DNA from 2 places in the Streptomyces sp. NPDC049813 genome. Region 2 is predicted to be linked to the other one. Evidence: riboswitches for the same ligand, from Rfam matches in the RefSeq annotation. Region 2 holds a riboswitch; the other holds the start of a gene.
The links. A riboswitch is a leader RNA that binds a small molecule or an ion and turns the genes downstream of it on or off. The one in region 2 is predicted to bind glycine.
Positions count from the first base shown of each region.

Region 1: another riboswitch for glycine. It lies ahead of gcvP (aminomethyl-transferring glycine dehydrogenase); the one in region 2 lies ahead of gcvT (glycine cleavage system aminomethyltransferase GcvT).

Region 1 covers NZ_JBITLI010000028.1:27,457-36,471, reverse strand. Annotated here, with positions in the region: gene ACIBW6_RS34565 (MerR family transcriptional regulator) at 1-459, shown strand, start outside; gene ACIBW6_RS34560 (bifunctional nuclease family protein) at 545-1,018, shown strand; gene ACIBW6_RS34555 (MerR family transcriptional regulator) at 1,211-1,837, shown strand; gene ACIBW6_RS34550 (DNA polymerase IV) at 1,884-3,266, shown strand; gene ACIBW6_RS34545 (PRC-barrel domain-containing protein) at 3,315-3,713, opposite strand; glycine riboswitch at 3,828-3,922, shown strand; gene gcvP (aminomethyl-transferring glycine dehydrogenase) at 4,106-6,991, shown strand; gene ACIBW6_RS34535 (DUF5999 family protein) at 7,047-7,247, opposite strand; gene ACIBW6_RS34530 (hypothetical protein) at 7,568-8,155, opposite strand; gene ACIBW6_RS34525 (glutamate-cysteine ligase family protein) at 8,677-9,015, shown strand, end outside.
Region 2 covers NZ_JBITLI010000013.1:221,243-230,257, reverse strand. Annotated here, with positions in the region: gene ACIBW6_RS25710 (Ig-like domain-containing protein) at 1-737, shown strand, start outside; gene ACIBW6_RS25705 (spore-associated protein A) at 793-1,239, opposite strand; gene ACIBW6_RS25700 (Uma2 family endonuclease) at 1,445-1,990, opposite strand; gene ACIBW6_RS25695 (L-serine ammonia-lyase) at 2,086-3,483, opposite strand; gene glyA (serine hydroxymethyltransferase) at 3,667-4,932, opposite strand; gene gcvH (glycine cleavage system protein GcvH) at 4,939-5,316, opposite strand; gene gcvT (glycine cleavage system aminomethyltransferase GcvT) at 5,381-6,493, opposite strand; glycine riboswitch at 6,664-6,763, opposite strand; gene ACIBW6_RS25675 (AAA family ATPase) at 6,899-7,561, shown strand; gene ACIBW6_RS25670 (enhanced serine sensitivity protein SseB) at 7,611-8,387, shown strand; gene ACIBW6_RS25665 (enhanced serine sensitivity protein SseB C-terminal domain-containing protein) at 8,503-9,015, shown strand, end outside.

The DNA of each region.
Region 1 (9,015 bases), on a different contig from region 2:
CTCGACGCTCTGGAACCGGGCGAGGCGTTGCCCGTACCGGCCCCTGGGCGGCCCGGTGACGCCCTGGACGACGCCGAGGCGGCTCCCACCGCCGTGCGCATCGGCCGGGACGAGCTGCTGGCCGCCGTGGGCATCGAGGAGGACGAGCTCGACGAGTGGGAGTCGTACGGGCTCGTCGTCCCGCTGCCGGAGGGCGGCTACGACGCCGCGTCGGTGTCGGTGGCCGAGCTCATCGGTGAACTCGGCCGGTTCGGTATCGAACCGCGGCACCTGCGGGTCATGCGGGCGGCCGCGGACCGGGAGGCCGCTCTGGTGGACTCCGTGGTCGCGCCGCTCAAGGTGCACCGCAATCCGCAGACCAGAGCCCTGGCGCAGGCCCGGGCCAAGGAACTGGCGGGCCTCACCGTGCGGCTGCACGCGGCATTGGTGCAGACTGCACTCGGGGTGCGTCTGCCCTGATCGCGGGGCGGGCGAGCGCCGTGGGCCCGGCCCGCGGCGGATGCCCGACTACCCAAACCGGCCGGGCACGTCCTAGGGTTGCTGTGTGAACGAGCTCGACGTCGTAGGTGTCCGGGTGGAAATGCCCTCCAACCAGCCGATCGTGCTCCTGCGTGAAGTGGGAGGCGACCGCTACCTCCCCATCTGGATCGGACCGGGGGAGGCGACCGCGATCGCCTTCGCCCAGCAGGGCATGGCTCCCGCGCGTCCGCTGACGCACGACCTGTTCAAGGACGTGCTGGAAGCGGTCGGACAGGAGCTCACGGAAGTCCGTATCACCGACCTGCGGGAAGGTGTCTTCTATGCGGAGCTGGTGTTCGCAAGCGGCGTCGAGGTCAGCGCCCGCCCGTCGGACGCCATAGCGCTCGCGCTGCGCACCGGGACGCCGATCTTCGGCAGCGACGGGGTCCTGGACGACGCGGGGATCGCCATCCCGGACGAGCAGGAGGACGAGGTGGAGAAGTTCCGCGAGTTCCTCGACCAGATCTCACCCGAGGACTTCGGGACCAACAGCCAGTGACCGGCGCTCCCTGACCACGAGGCGGTCGCTCCCGGGCGGCCGCCTCCGCGCATTCAGCTAGCCTTTCCCCGCGGTGGGACACGGGAAACCACTCCTAGGGTGATTATCACTCGGCGTGGCGAGTGTGGCGTTCGTTGACGCACCCCTTGTGACTGCCTACCGTCGAGAAGGCAGGTCAAAGAGGAGGTCGGCGTGAGAAGCAGCGGCGACGGTACGGCGACGGGCGGTCCGTACTCGTTTCACGGCAGCGCGGCCGATCACACTCCGCAGCGCCCGCAGGCATTGTCTGCGGTGGCGGGGGAGAGCGGCGAAGCGGCTTCCGAGCAGGGGGATGTCGGGTACCGGGGACCCACCGCGTGTGCGGCGGCCGGCATCACGTACCGGCAACTCGACTACTGGGCCAGAACGGGTCTGGTCGAGCCGAGCGTACGGGCCGCGTACGGCTCGGGCACACAGCGGCTCTACAGCTTCCGGGACGTCGTGGTCCTCAAGGTCGTCAAGCGGTTCCTGGACACGGGCGTCTCCTTGCAGAACATCCGTACGGCCGTACAGCACCTGCGGGAGCGGGGCTTCGCGGACCTGGAGCGCATGACCCTGATGAGCGACGGCGCGACCGTGTACGAGTGCACGTCACCGGCCGAGGTGCACGATCTGCTCCAGGGCGGACAGGGCATCTTCGGGATCGCGGTGGGCGTGGTCTGGCAGGACGTGGAGCGGGCCCTGTCGCAGCTGCACGGGGAGCGCCTGGACACCGGGGAGACACTGGTGCGGCCCAATCCCGCGGACGAGCTGGCGAGGCGGCGCAACCGCGCCGGGTGAGCGCCGCGCGGCCGGGTTGTCAGTGGCGTAGGGCAGCATCGGTGGGGTGAGGAACGGTCCGACGATTCTGCATCTCGACATGGACGCCTTCTACGCCTCGGCGGAGCAGGCGGCCAAGCCGAGCCTGCGCGGGAAGGCGGTCGTCGTCGGCGGGCTCGGACCGCGAGGTGTCGTGGCGACCGCGTCGTACGAGGCGCGCAGGTTCGGGGTGCACTCGGCGATGCCGATGGGCCAGGCGCGGCGGCTCGCCCCCCATGCGGCGTACCTCGTGCCGCGGTTCCGGCTGTACCGGGAGATCAGCGAGCAGGTGATGGGGCTGCTGCGGGGGCTCTCGCCGCTGGTGGAGCCGCTGAGCCTGGACGAGGCGTTCGTCGATCTGGAGGCCGGTGAGGTGGCCTGGGACGAGGCGTCCGCGGAGGCCGTGGGGCACCGGCTGCGGGCGGACATCCGGCGGGTGACCGGCCTGACCGGGTCCGTGGGGCTCGCCGCCTCCAAGATGCTGGCGAAGATCGCGTCGGAGGAGGCCAAGCCGGACGGTCTCGTGCTGATCCGGCCGGGGACCGAGCGGGGGCTGCTCGGGCCGAAGTCCGTGCGCATCCTGCCCGGGGTCGGGCCGGCCACCGGGGACCACCTGCGGCGGGCCGGGATCCTCACGGTCGCGGAGATCGCCGGGGCGGGCGAGGACGAGCTGGTGCGGCTGCTGGGGAAGTCGCACGGGGCGCACCTGTACGCGATGGCGCTGGCCCACGACGACCGGCCCGTCGTCGCCGAGCGGGACTCCAAGTCGGTCTCGGTCGAGGACACGTACGACGTGGACATCCACGAGCGGGTGCGGGTCCGTGCGGAGGTCCAGCGGCTGGCCGACCGCTGCGTGGAGCGGCTGCGGGCGGCCGAGCGGTCGGGGCGGACCGTGGTCCTCAAGGTGCGGCGCTACGACTTCTCCACTCTGACGCGCTCCGAGACGCTGCGTGGGCCCACGGACGACCCGGGAGTGGTGCGGGAGGCCGCCGCGCGGCTGCTGGAGTCCGTCGACACGACCGGCGGGGTGCGGCTGCTCGGGGTCGGGGTGAGCGGCCTCGCCGACTACACGCAGGAGGACCTCTTCGCGCAGGCCGCAGCCGCGGAGGAGGACCGGCCCGCGGGGGAGGCCGTCGGGGCGGGGGAGGAGCCGGTCGCGGCCGTCGAGGTGGCCGCCGAGCCGGTGCCCGAGCGGCGGTGGATGGCGGGGCACGATGTCCGCCATGCCGAATACGGGCCGGGGTGGGTGCAGGGCAGCGGGCTCGGGCGGGTGACCGTGCGGTTCGAGACGCCGTACGCGGCGGGGCCCGGGCGGGTGCGGACGTTTCTCGTCGATGATCCGTCGCTGGAACCCGGGGAGCCCTTGCCGCTGGTCGAACCGGGCGCCGGCCGCGGCGAGGCGGAGGCGTAGAGCAGGTGCGGGCGCCGCTGACACGGGGCTCCGCCCCGGACCCGCTCCTCAATCGCCGGAGGGGCTCGGCTCGGTCGGCTCCGTGCCCGCGATGCGGCCGAACAGGACGTCGGGTGTCTCCGGTGCCCCCGGGGACGGCAGGGCCAGGCCGTAGTGGTGGTAGAGCTGGAGCTCCTGCTCGGGCGAGAGGTGGCGGCCCACGCCGAAATCGGGGGAGTCCTTGACCAGGGCGCGTTCGAAGGGGACGCGGAGGGTGCCGTCGACCAGTTCGCTGGGGGCCAGCGGGATGAAGGCGTCGCGGCTGAAGAGGCCGGTGCGTATCGCCGCCCACTCCGGTACACCCGTGGCGTCGTCGAGGTAGACCTCGTCGATCGTGCCGAGTCTGCTTCCGGTGCGGTCGAACGCCTTGCGGCCGATCAAGGTGCGCGGATCGATGTCGGTCTGCACGGGCCCTCCCGGAGGTCGCAACTCGTTTGTAAGCACTACGAAAGAGCACATTGGGGAAGGCGGCCACTCGAGGGATTCCCCGATGACGCCGCTGGTAGGCTGGCAAACGGCTGCTGACCCCGTGCGGGAGAGTCTCCGGAAGTCGTCGGAGGCGCCGAAGGAGCAAATCCTCCCCGGAATCTCTCAGGCCCCTGTACCGCACGGACGAGGTCACTCTGGAAAGCAGGGCGGGTGCACGTAGTCCGCCCTCACCGACGGTGAAAGCCGGCGCGCCGCGCGATCGTGCGGGCGGGCCGGTGAAGCTCTCAGGTTGAGATGACAGAGGGGGAGGCCGTCCGGGCACCCACGCCGTGGTGCCCCTCGCAGGTCGCACTGACCAGGAGGCCTCCGCAATGACCGCCAACCGTACTCCGCTCTCCGCGCTGGAGCAGGGCATCCCCTTCGAGCAGCGCCACATCGGTCCGGATGACGCCGCGCAGGCCAAGATGCTCGCGCAGGTCGGCTACGGCTCGCTCGACGAGCTGACGGCGGCCGCGGTGCCGGACGTGATCAAGAGCGCCGAGGCGCTGGAGCTGCCCGCCGCAAGGACCGAGGCCGAGGTCCTCGCCGAGCTGCGCGCCCTCGCCGACCGCAACGAGGTGCTCGGCTCGATGATCGGGCTCGGGTACTACGGGACGTTCACCCCGCCCGTCATCCTGCGCAACGTCATGGAGAACCCGTCCTGGTACACGGCCTACACGCCGTACCAGCCGGAGATCTCGCAGGGCCGCCTCGAAGCCCTGCTCAACTTCCAGACCATGGTCGCCGAGCTGACCGGGCTGCCGACCTCCGGCGCCTCCCTGCTCGACGAGGGCACCGCGGCCGCCGAGGCGATGGCGCTGTCGCGGCGCGTCGGCAAGGTCAAGGACGGCGTCTACCTCGTGGACGCCGACGCGCTGCCGCAGACCCGCGCGGTCATAGAGACCCGCGCCGAGCCGACCGGTGTGGAGATCGTCGTCGCCGACCTGGGCGACGGCATCCCCGCCGAGGTCGCCGAGCGCGGCGTCGTGGGCGTGCTCCTCCAGTACCCGGGCGCCTCCGGTGCCGTGCGGGACATCAAGCCCGTGATCGACCAGGCGCACGAGCTGGGCGCCGTCGTCACCGTCGCCGCCGACCTGCTCGCCCTCACGCTGCTGACCTCGCCCGGCGAGCTCGGCGCGGACATCGCCGTCGGCACCACCCAGCGCTTCGGCGTCCCGATGGGCTTCGGCGGCCCGCACGCCGGTTACATGGCCGTACGGGAGAAGTTCGCGCGGTCCCTGCCCGGGCGGCTCGTCGGCGTCTCCGTCGACGCCGACGGCAACAAGGCGTACCGCCTCGCCCTGCAGACGCGGGAGCAGCACATCCGTCGCGAGAAGGCGACGAGCAACATCTGCACGGCGCAGGTGCTCCTCGCCGTCATGGCCGGCATGTACGCCGTCTACCACGGGCCGGACGGCCTGCGCTCCATCGCGCGCCGCACCCACCGCTACGCCACGCTGCTCGCCGCCGGTCTGACCGCGGGCGGCGCCGAGGTCGTGCACGGGACGTACTTCGACACCGTGACGGTCCGGGTGCCGGGCACGGCCGCCCAGGTCGTCCGCGCCGCCCGGGAGGGCGGGGTGAACGTGCGCCTGGTCGACGCCGACCACGTGTCGGTCGCCTGCGACGAGACCACCACGCGTGACCGGCTCCACGTCGTGTGGAGCGCGTTCGGCGTCGAGGCCGACATCGAGGCGCTGGACGCCGCGACGGCGGACGTGCTCTCCGGTGCGGCGCTGCGCACCGACGAGATCCTGACGCACCCCGTCTTCCACCAGTACCGCTCCGAGACCGCGATGCTGCGTTACCTGCGCAGGCTCGCCGACCGCGACTACGCGCTCGACCGCGGCATGATCCCGCTGGGGTCCTGCACGATGAAGCTGAACGCGACGACGGAGATGGAGCCGGTCACCTGGCCCGAGTTCGGGCAGCTGCACCCCTTCGTGCCGGCCGAGCAGGCGCAGGGCTACCTCACGCTCATCACCGAGCTGGAGGAGCGGCTCGCCGAGGTCACCGGGTACGACAAGGTCTCGCTCCAGCCGAACGCGGGGTCGCAGGGCGAGCTGGCCGGGCTGCTGGCCGTGCGCGGCTACCACCGGGCCAACGGGGACGCGCAGCGGACCGTCTGCCTCATCCCGTCGTCGGCCCACGGCACGAACGCGGCGAGCGCCGTGATGGCCGGGATGAAGGTCGTCGTCGTGAAGACCGCCGACGACGGCGAGATCGACGTCGCGGACCTCCGCGCCAAGATCGAGCAGCACGCGGAGCAGCTCGCCGTCCTCATGATCACGTACCCGTCGACGCACGGCGTCTTCGAGGAGCACGTCGCCGACATCTGCGCCGCCGTGCACGACGCCGGCGGCCAGGTGTACGTCGACGGCGCGAACCTCAACGCGCTGGTGGGCCTGGCCAAGCCGGGGCACTTCGGCGGCGACGTGTCGCACCTGAACCTGCACAAGACGTTCTGCATCCCGCACGGCGGCGGCGGCCCCGGTGTCGGCCCGGTCGGGGTGCGCGCGCACCTCGCCCCGTACCTGCCGAACCACCCGATGCAGCCGGCCGCGGGACCGGAGACCGGTGTCGGACCGATCTCGGCCGCTCCGTGGGGCTCCGCCGGCATCCTGCCGATCTCGTGGTCGTACGTGCGGCTCATGGGCGGTGAGGGGCTGAAGCGGGCGACGCAGGTCGCGGTGCTCTCCGCCAACTACATCGCCAAGCGGCTCGAACCGCACTACCCCGTGCTCTACACCGGGCCCGGCGGGCTCGTCGCGCACGAGTGCATCATCGACCTGCGGCCGCTGAGCAAGGCGACCGGCGTCACCGTCGACGACATCGCCAAGCGCCTCATCGACTACGGCTTCCACGCGCCGACCATGTCGTTCCCGGTCGCCGGGACGCTGATGATCGAGCCGACCGAGAGCGAGGACATCGACGAGCTGGACCGGTTCTGCGAGGCGATGATCGCCATCCGCGGCGAGGTCGAGCGGGTCGCCTCCGGCGCCTGGCCGGTCGAGGACAATCCGCTGCGGAACGCGCCGCACACGGCCGGGATGCTCGGCGGGGAGTGGGAGCACGCGTACACCCGCGAGGAGGGTGTCTTCCCCGCGGGGGTCAGCGCTTCCGACAAGTACTGGCCGCCGGTGCGCCGTATCGACCAGGCGTTCGGCGACCGGAACCTGGTGTGCTCGTGCCCGCCCCTGGACGCCTACGAGGCGTGAGGGAGGTGCCGAGGGCCGCGCGGCCGACCGCGCGGCCCTCGGCGCGGCACAGCGGCTACGCCGCCGTCACCACCGGCGCCAGCGGGCGGTGCGGGGCGATGACCGTGCCGTTGGGCAGCAGTTCGCCGGTGTCCTCGAAGAGCAGCACCCCGTTGCACAGGAGGCTCCAGCCCTGCTCCGGGTGGTGAGCCACGGGGAGGGCGGCCTCCCTGTCCGCGGAGTCTGCTGTCGGGCACGATGGCTGGTGCTGGCACATGGCTGGGTACTTTCGCTGCGTAGTGATCTCGATGATGTCGGCGTCCGTGCTGCGGCTGGAAGTCATGTCCATGGCCGCCCCCCGTTTTCAGTCGGTCGGAACCCAGTGTTGCCCTGCGGGCGTCGATCCGCAGGCATTTCCTTGCAGCGGTCCTCACTTGAGCAAGACGCATCACCCGTGCGGGCGGTTCAGCTCAATTGCCCGGCCTCTTCGGGTGGTTCGGGGTGGCCTGAGCGGACTAGTCCGCCCGGGCAGGACTGTGCCCCGCGGTCGGATGCCGCGGGGCACAGCTCTGAGAGGCGTGGTTCCCTCCGGTCGGCTCAGGCCAGCAGGGCGGCCCGTGGCGAGGTCAGCCGCAGGGCGAGGACCGGCAGCAGCTCCGCCACCCGGTGCGGGCGGTAGGCCGCGATGCCCGGGGGCGCCGGGGCGAGCGGGACCAGGATGTCGTCGGCCGCCGGATCGCCGCTCGCCGGGTCGGCCGTGGGGTCGCCGTGCAGCCACAGGGTGAGCATGTACAGCTCCGGCACCGAGAGCAGGCGCGGCTGGTAGGTCCCCGGCAACGACTCCGCCTGGCGCAGGGCGCGCTCGGTGGAGGTGATGTACGGACCCTCGAAGAAGTGCGAGAAGGCCCAGCCGTCCGGGGTGAGCATGGTGTCGGCGGCCGCCACCGCCCGGTCCGCGCACCGGACCAGGAAGCGCCAGCCGGTCAGGCGGGCGGGGGTGGGACGGCCGGTGGTCTCGGTGATGCGGTCCAACTCGTAGACCGGCAAAGGCAGTTCGGGACTTGCTGGTCCCTGCGCGGCGCGCAGGGACGGGGTGCGGGCCTCACGGACGGCGGTGGGAGAACTCAGGGCCGCGAGGACGCTGCGCAGGGCAGGCGCTGGAGCCGGGGGGACATGCAGCGGCATGGTGGGTCGCCTCTCATTCGACAGGCACGTGGTGCGAGGGCGGTGCGGGACGAGCGGACGGCGCTGTCTGCTGCGGGTACGCGGAAAAGCGCGACGTGACGCGGATCAGAGGGGGCGGGGCCTCGAAACGGGGGCCAACTCTCCGTCCGTCCGCGGAGTTTATACGACATATGTTCACACGGTGTTTCCGCTACCAGAGCCGCGTGGGTGCGCAAGGAGCTATTCGGCCGTCGCTCCGGCGGTGTTTTGTCGGCGCCCGCCCGATTTTATGGGAGCCTTGACCGCATGACCTCGGCGTTGCCCGATCGGGCGGTCGGCTGATACTCGTCGGCGTTTTTCACCAGGCCCTCCCAGGTGAATCTGTAAAAGGCCCCATGCCTAAGGAATGTGCCGCCGGGTAACTGCATCGAGCGTACTGCTCCGCGGACCCGCGCGGGGCGTTTCGATCACACCGGTTGGGCATCATCCACCGTGACATGCGGCCGGATCGTCGGGCTGCCCATGCGAGGAGGGATGCTCCCATGGGGGAGAAGGTCGCTGCGGCGGCGGTCGGCCGGGCCGACCGCCGGGCCTACCGGCAGAAGGTGCAGGAGTGCCTCGCGGGCCTCGGGAGGCTGCTGGACGAGAAGCGGTTCGACCGGCCCAAGAATCTCATGGGGCTGGAGATCGAACTGAATCTCGCCGGGCCCGACGGGATGCCGAGGATGATGAATGCGGAAGTACTGGAGAGGATCGCGAGCCGGGATTTCCAGACCGAACTCGCGATGTTCAATCTCGAAGTGAATATCGCCCCGCACCGGCTCGGCGGCCGCGTTCTCGACCAGCTCGCCGAGGAGCTGCGCACGGGCCTCGGCTACGCC
Region 2 (9,015 bases):
ACCCGGTGGCGGCCAAGGCGCGGGCCGGGGTCGAGAAGCACATGAAGGTCAGCGCCTCGAAGCCGGTGGCGGGCGCCTGGCACTGGTTCGGCGACAAGCGCGCCGACTGGCGGCCCAAGGAGTACTGGCCCTCCGGCACGACGGTGAAGGTCGAGGCCGACATGAAGGGCGTCGCCAACGGCAACGGCCGGTACGGCGTGCGCACCTACACCCACACCTTCAAGGTCGGAGACGACGTCCGGGCCGACGTCTCCGTCTCCGGCCACACCCTGAAGGTCACCAAGAACGGCGCCGCGGTCCGCACCCTGTCGATCAACGCGGGCAGCGCCGAGTACCCGACCTGGAACGGCACGATGGCCGTCATCGACAAGCAGGAGAAGGTCCACATGACCTCCTGCAGCGTCGGCATCAGCTGCAACAAGGGCGACGCCAACTACTACGACCTGACGCTGCCCTGGGACGTGCACCTCACCCAGTCCGGCACCTACGTCCACTACTCGACCGGTGACCCGAACCCGGGCAGCGGCAGCGCCCGCGGCTCGCACGGCTGCGTGCACCTGTCGATGGCCGACGCCAAGTGGTTCTACCAGCAGGTCAAGCAGGGCGACCCGGTCACCATCACCGGCTCCCCGCGCGCCAAGGCCCCCGCCGACAACGGCTACGCGGCCTTCAACCTGGACTGGGACCAGTGGCTCCAGGGCAGCGCGTCGGGCGAGGGGACGACCGCGACGCTGTAGCGCGCCGCACGGCGTGCCCGCCCGAGAGCGGGCACGCCGCGGACGGTCCGGACGGTCAGCCGCAGTTGGTCCCGTACCGGCCGAACCAGGTGCCGTCCAGGCGGCCCCACCAGTCGACGCAGGCGCCGCGGGCGTCGACGTAGAGCGGACCCGCGTACGACCGGTAGTCACCGACGTCGTAGTTGTCGTGGATCTCGCTGCCCGCCAGGCCGAGGTACAGCTCCATCGGGACCGGGTCGCCGGTGGTGGTGCGGATCATCACCACGCAGTTCTTGCCGGTGGCCGTGCTGTAGGTGAGGTACGCCGTCCCCTTGCCGGTGACCGGCGCCTGGTTGACGACCTTGTACCCCGCGCCGCAGGCCCCGTTGTAAGCGGCGGAAGCGGCCGGTGCGGCGGGCGTGGCCGCGGAGGCCGCGGGAGCCAGCGCGGTCAGCGCGGCGACGCCTGCCCCGGCCAGGGCGGTGGCGGCCAGCAGGTGCTTGGTGCGCGTGAAAGCGGACATCAGTGTGTTCCCCCGTCGTGTCGGGCGCGCGGCCGACGCCGCCCACCCCGTTCTCCTGACACCCGATAAGACAGGTCAGGGCCACGCGCGGTTGTCCGCACCCCGGTAACGGGACCGTGCTGATGGTCAGCGTCCCGTCACCGGGAGGTGAACGGCGGGGGGCGCCGGACACCGACGCACCGCTTCGGGGCGTGTTTTCGCAGACTCAGTGAGTGTCGGGCTCCGGCAGGGGGAGTTCGTCGAGGTCGAGAGTGAAGGTGCGGCCGTCGGCCAGGGGGACGGGGAGCTTTCCTGTGCCGTACGCGCGGGTGTGGGCGGTGCTGTAGCCGCTGGAGGTGGGCTCGGTGTGCAGAACGACTTCCCGGGCGTAGGGATCCACGACGAGATAGACGGGGATGCCGTACCGGCCGTACTTCGCGGTGCAGTCGTCGTAGTCCTTGCGCGCCGAGGACGTGGAGACGACCTCCGAGACCAACAGAACGTCCTCGAAGCTGTAGCGCTTGCCCTGCTTGCACGCGTCCTCGCGCAGGATGGCGAGGTCGGGGGCGGAGTTCTCGTCGGCGGGGAAGTCGATGTAGACGTCCGAGGTGACCTTCGCATGACGGCCGAGGGCGAGAGAGTCGATCTGCATCGACCTGATCGTGCTGGAGTGCTCTTCGCTCTGCGGGGTCATGATGATCTTTCCGTCGACGCCAAAGAACACCACATATCCCGCGGGGAACTCGGTGTGCGTGATCGCGTCGACACTCATGGACGGTGCTCCTTCCCGTGTGCCGTCATGATACGGCGGACAGAGCCGTCCCACGGGTGGAGTTCCGTGGCGTGCGCCCATCGGGGCCTTGTGCCTCAGCACTCGATGATGTTCACCGCGAGCCCGCCCCGCGCCGTCTCCTTGTACTTGACCGACATGTCGGCGCCGGTGTCCCGCATGGTCTTGATGACCTTGTCGAGGGAGACCTTGTGGGAGCCGTCGCCGCGCATCGCCATCTTGGCGGCGGTCACCGCCTTCACCGCGGCCATGCCGTTGCGCTCGATGCAGGGGATCTGGACCAGGCCGCCGACGGGGTCGCAGGTCAGGCCGAGGTTGTGCTCCATGCCGATCTCCGCCGCGTTCTCCACCTGCTCGGGGGAGCCGCCGAGGACCTCGGCGAGGGCGCCCGCCGCCATCGAGCAGGCCGAGCCGACCTCGCCCTGGCAGCCGACCTCCGCGCCGGAGATCGAGGCGTTCTCCTTGAACAGCATGCCGATCGCGCCGGCCGAGAGCAGGAAGCGTATGACGCCCTCCTCCTTCTCCTCCGCGGTGCCGGCGGGCACGAAGTTCACGTAGTAGTGCAGGACGGCCGGGATGATGCCGGCCGCGCCGTTGGTCGGGGCGGTGACCACCCGGCCGCCCGCCGCGTTCTCCTCGTTCACCGCCATCGCGTAGAGCGTGATCCACTCCATCGCGAGCGCCAGCGGCTCGCCCTCGGCGCGCAGCTTGCGGGCCGAGGACGCGGCCCGGCGGCGGACCTTGAGGCCGCCGGGCAGGATGCCCTCGCGGGACATGCCGCGCGCCACGCACGCCTGCATCACGCGCCACAGCTCCAGCAGACCGGCGCGGATCTCGTCCTCGGTGCGCCAGGCCTTCTCGTTCTCCATCATCAGCGCCGGGATGGACAGGCCGGTCTCGCGGGTGAGGCGCAGCAGCTCGTCACCGGTGCGGAAGGGGTACTTCAGTACGGTGTCGTCCGGCACGACCGGGTTCTCGCCCTCGGCCCCCTCCGCCGCCAGGACGGACTCGTCCACGACGAAACCGCCGCCCACCGAGTAGTACGTCTTCGACAGCAGCTCGCCGCCCTCGGCGTCGTGCGCCCACAGCCGCATGCCGTTGGCGTGGTAGGGCAGCGTCTCGCGGCGGTGCAGGACCAGGTCGTCGTCGGCGTCGAAGGCGATGTCGTGCACGCCGAGCAGGTTGATGCGGCCGGACGAGCGGATCGTCTCCACGCGCTCGTCGGCCCGCTCGACGTCGACCGTGCGCGGGGACTCGCCCTCCAGGCCGAGCAGCACCGCCTTCGGGGTGCCGTGGCCGTGGCCGGTCGCGCCCAGGGAGCCGTACAGCTCGGCGCGGACCGCGGCGGTGTGGGCGAGCAGCCCCTCGTTCTTCAGGCGCCGGGCGAACATGCGCGCCGCGCGCATCGGGCCGACCGTGTGCGAGCTGGACGGGCCGATGCCGATCGAGAACAGGTCGAAGACCGAGATGGCCACGGTGAGGACTCCAATGCTGGGTGGTAGACGCCGTTGTCTGCCGGGGGTGGTGCGGTCGTTCCGGGGGTGCCGCGGCGGTGCACGGCACGGGGCACCGTGCGTGCTGGATCCCTGTGGTTCCAGTGTGCGCGGTGCCCCGGAAGTGTGTACGTGCCCCAAGGGTACGTAACTGCCGCGAAATGCCTACAGGCCGGGGTAGAGCGGGTGCTTCTCCGCCAAGGCGGTCACCCGGGCCTTGAGCGCGTGCGCGTCGTAGGAGGGCTTGAGCGCCTCCGCGATCACGTCGGCGACCTCGGTGAAGTCCTCGGCGGTGAAGCCGCGGGTGGCGAGCGCCGGGGTGCCGATGCGCAGGCCGGAGGTGACCATCGGCGGCCGCGGGTCGTTCGGGACGGCGTTGCGGTTGACCGTGATGCCGACCTCGTGGAGGCGGTCCTCGGCCTGCTGCCCGTCGAGCTCGGAGTCGCGCAGGTCGACCAGGACCAGGTGCACGTCCGTGCCGCCGGAGAGCACGTTCACCCCGTGGGCGCGGGCGTCCTCGGAGGTCAGCCGCTCGGCGAGGATGCGGGCGCCCTCGACCGTGCGCCGCTGGCGCTCCTTGAAGTCCTCGCTCGCCGCGACCTTGAAGGAGACGGCCTTGGCCGCGATCACGTGCTCCAGGGGGCCGCCCTGGAAGCCCGGGAAGACGGACGAGTTCAGCTTCTTCGCGAAGTCCTTCTTGGCGAGGATGATGCCGCCGCGCGGCCCGCCGAGCGTCTTGTGCGTCGTCGAGGTGACGACGTCGGCGTACTCGACCGGGTTCGGGTGCAGCCCGGCCGCGACCAGACCGGCGAAGTGCGCCATGTCGACCCACAGGTACGCCTCGACCTCGTCGGCGATCCGGCGGAACTCCGCGAAGTCCAGCTGACGCGGGTACGCCGACCAGCCGGCGATGATCACCTTCGGGCGGTGCTCCTTGGCGAGCCGCTCGACCTCGGCCATGTCGACCAGGCCGGCGTCGTCGACGTGGTACGGGACCACCTCGAACTGCTTGCCGGAGAAGTTGAGCCGCATGCCGTGCGTCAGGTGGCCGCCGTGCGCCAGGTCCAGGCCGAGGATCGTGTCGCCGGGCTTGGCGAGCGCGAAGAGGGCGGCCTGGTTCGCGGAGGCGCCCGAGTGCGGCTGCACGTTGGCGTACTCGGCGCCGAACAGCTCCTTGACCCGGTCGATGGCGATCTGCTCGGTGACGTCGACGTGCTCGCAGCCGCCGTAGTAGCGGCGGCCGGGGTAGCCCTCGGCGTACTTGTTGGTGAGGACCGAGCCCTGCGCCTCCATGACGGCGACCGGCGCGAAGTTCTCCGAGGCGATCATTTCCAGGGTCGACTGCTGGCGGCGCAGCTCGGCGTCGACGGCCTCGGCCACGTCCGGGTCGAGCTCGTGCAGGGACTGGTTCATTGCGGACTTGTCGGTCATATCGGGTCAGCTCCCGGAGAACTCGGTGTACTCGTCGGCGGAGAGCAGGTCCTTCGGCTCCTCGGAGACGCGGACCTTGAAGAGCCAGCCGCCCTCGAAGGGCTCCGAGTTCACCAGCGACGGGTCGTCGACGACGTCCTGGTTGGCCTCGGTGACCTCGCCCGAGACCGGGGAGTACAGGTCGGAGACCGACTTGGTGGACTCCAGCTCGCCGCAGGTCTCGCCCGCGGTGATGCTGTCGCCGACCTCGGGGAGCTGGACGAACACGATGTCACCGAGCGCGTTGGCCGCGTGCTCCGTGATGCCGACCGTGGCGACGCCGTCCTCGACGGCCGACAGCCACTCGTGCTCCTTGCTGTAACGCAGCTGCTGGGGGTTGCTCATGAGGCGAATTCTCCTGTACGCGGGAGGGTGCTGATGACAGTGGGGGAGTGCGGGTGCGGACACGTCACTTCTGGCGCTTGTAGAACGGCAGCGCCACGACCTCGTACGGCTCGTGCGTACCGCGGATGTCGACGCCCACACCCGCCGTACCCGGCGCGGCGTGCGCGGCGTCCACGTACGCCATGGCGAGGGGCTTGCCCAGGGTCGGGGAGGGCGCGCCGGAGGTGACCTCGCCGATCACCTGTCCGCCGTGGACGACCGGCATGCCCGCGCGCGGGACGCGGCGGCCCTCGGCGATCAGGCCGACGAGCTTGCGGGGCGGGGCGCTCTCGGCGCGCTCCGCGGCGGCCGCCAGGGCCTCGCGGCCCACGAAGTCGCCGTCCTTCTCGAACTTCACGACCCGGCCGAGCCCCGCGTCGAACGGCGTCAGCTCCGTGGTCAGCTCGTGCCCGTACAGCGGCATGCCCGCCTCCAGGCGCAGCGTGTCGCGGCAGGACAGGCCGCACGGGACGAGGCCGTACTCGGCGCCCGCCTCGGTCAGGGCCTGCCAGAGCTTCTCCGCGTCGGCGGGCGCGACGAACAGCTCGAAGCCGTCCTCGCCGGTGTAGCCGGTGCGCGCGATGAGCGCCTCGACCCCGGCGACGGTGCCGGGCAGCCCGGCGTAGTACTTCAGCCCGTCCAGGTCGGCGTCGGTGACGGACTTCACGATCGCGGCGGAGTGCGGACCCTGCACGGCGAGCAGCGCGTACCCGTCGCGGTCGTCGCGGACCTCGGCGTCGAAGCCGGCGGCGCGCTCGGTCAGGGCGTCGAGCACGGTCTGCGCGTTGCCCGCGTTGGCGACGACCATGTACACGGTCTCGGCGAGGCGGTAGACGATCAGGTCGTCGAGGATGCCGCCGTCGGCCCGGCAGATCATCGTGTAGCGGGCGCGGCCCACGCCGACCGTGGCGATGTTGCCGACCAGCGCGAAGTTCAGCAGGGTCGCCGCGTCCGCGCCGGTCACCGTGATCTCGCCCATGTGGGAGAGGTCGAAGAGCCCGGCCCGCGTCCGCACGGCCTGGTGCTCCTCGCGCTCGCTGGCGTAGCGCAGCGGCATGTCCCAGCCCGCGAAGTCGGTCATGGTGGCGCCCAGCGAGCGGTGCAGGGCGTCCAGGGCGGTCGTACGAGGCGTACTCATGGCGGTGCTCCCGGGCGTGACGGCGATGGCGAGGGGTCCCCCGTGGCGGAGGCCTCCCCATCTGTCATCGGAACCTGAGAGGTTCGCCCCGACCACACGTACTGCTGGTCACGGCTTGCACCTTGGGTGGGGCCGCCGTACTGGACGGAAGGCCCGCTTTTCAGATGTGCCTCGCCCGCGCGGTACGGGGCCTGAGAGATTCAAGGGAGGAACTTGCTCCTTCGGCGTCCGGGTCCACCTACGTGTCCGGAACTCTCCCGCGCGGATTCAAGCGGCCGGTATGCGGTTGTGTGCCTGCGGCGCGCACATCATTGCATGCCCGCGGAACGGGGAAACCCCACGGCGGGCATTACCTTCTCTTTACACTTGGCGGGCAAGAGGTGGGTGGGCGGCAGGGGGAGGACGATCACGGTGCGCAAGGCCATCGCGGGGGCGTACACGACGACGGCACCGGCCGCGGCCGCGGCGGTGCCCCGGGTCCGGGTCCCCCGGCAGCGTTCGGTGCGGGACCTGCGGGGGCGGAGCGGCCGCACCCCGCGGCTCATCGCCTTCGCCGCCGGCGACCTCGTCGTGCTCTCCGGACTGCCCGGCAGCGGCAAGTCCACGCTGATGCGCCGGGCCGTCACGGTCGTGCGCGTCGACTCCCAGGACACCCGCGAGCGCTGGGCCGCCCGGCTGCCGCGCGCCGTGCCCTACGTCCTCTACCGGCCGCTGGTCCGCGTCGCGCACTACGCCGGCCTGCGCCGGGCGATGCGCTCCGGCGCCAGCGTCGTCGTCCACGACTGCGGCACCCAGGCCTGGGTGCGCCGCTGGGTGACCCGCGCGGCCCGGCGCCGCGGCGCCGCCGTCCACCTGCTGCTCCTCGACGTGCCGCCGGACACGGCCCGCGCCGGCCAGCGGGAGCGGGGCCGGGGCGTGTCGCGCTACGCCTTCGCCCGGCACCGGCGGGCGGTGGGCGCGCTGGTGACGTCGACGGAGCGGGGCGAGCTGCCCGTCGGCATCGCATCGGCGGTGCTCCTGGACCGCGCGGCCACCGACGCGCTCGGCGGGATCGCCTTCCGGGAGTGATCCGGCCGCACCCCGGCCGGGGCGGCCCCAGGCGTTATCGTCGGCGGCTATGGAACACCCGGCATTTCACGAGGCTGCGCACCCCCATCCGGTCCAGGGCTGGCCGGCGAACGAGCTGGAGGAGGTCCTCGCCGCCTCGGTCGGCGTCGCGGGCGCGGGCGGCCGCATCGTCGAGGTCCTCGGCCGCAGCCCGATCTGGATACCCCTGCCCAGGGGCGGCAGCACCGACAGCCGCGACCTCGACCTGCCGACCATGGAGATCGACGGCCAGGTCTACGTCCCCGTGTTCAGCTCCGAGCAGCAGTTCATGCAGGTCACCGGCGGCCGGATGAGCTGCACGGTGGCCCCCGCCGTCGAGTTCGCGCGCGGCCTGCCCGCCCAGGTCGGCCTCGCCCTCAACCCGGACGGCGCCGTGGGCATCCCGCTGCCCCCGCCCGGCGTCGCCGAACTGGCCCGCGGCGGCCGCGGCCCGCTGGACGGGCCGGGCAGCGGCGGCCGCGTCGTGCTCAGCGAACCCGACTGGCAGCAGGATCCGGTCGACTTCCTCGCGGCGGTGCGCGAGGAGTTCGAGGCGACCGGCACCGTGCTCAGTGCGCACCGCTGCCTCGCCTCCGTGGAGGACGCGGCGCCCTCCCTCTTCGTCGGGGTCCGGCTCACCGCGTGGGAGGGCGCCGCGCGCGACCTCCCGCTGGACGCGCTGGGCCGCGCCCTCGGCCGGGCCCCGGCCGCCTGGCCGGTGAACCTGGTCTTCCTCGACGTCACGCAGGACCCGGTCGCCGACTTCCTGCGCACCCGCGTCCGCCCGTTCTATGTACGGGAACGGTGACGCCGTCCGTCAAGTCGGTGTCAGGAACGCCGCTTAAGCTGGTTTCATGACGTGACCGGGCGGCATCGCCCCCGGCCAGGTGCGGGACACAAAGGTTCAGAAGGGGCGGTTACGGGTGAGTGCGTCGGGCACGGCCGCGGCCGGACAGGTCGAGCACATGCTGCGCCAGGTGACCCCCGGGCGCTATGACGCGTACGAGGAGCTCCTCGCGGCCCTCGCCACCGGCCAGGTCTGGATGCTGCTCTGGCACGGCCAGGCCGGCTCGCCCGACGCCCAGTACGGCCAGATGGACGTGGACGGCTTCTCGTACGCCCCCTGCGTCACCTCCGCGCAGGAGCTCTCCGCCTCCGGCTGGTCCCGCGCCTACGAGGTGGTCGGCGGGGTCGACGCGGCCCGCACCCTCTACCCCGACCACTACGGCCTGTGGCTCAATCCGCACGCGCCCGGCGGCGGGGTGGGCGTGCCCTGGCTCGACCTGCGCCGGATCGCGGGCGGGCTCGACCGGCAGCCGGCCGGGCCGCTGCGGCTGAGCGAACCGACCCTGGAGCTCCCGCAGTTCTGGGCGCTGCTCGCGCAGAACGCGCACCGCACCACGGCCGTGCGGGCGCTGCGCCGCGCCTGGGTGCAG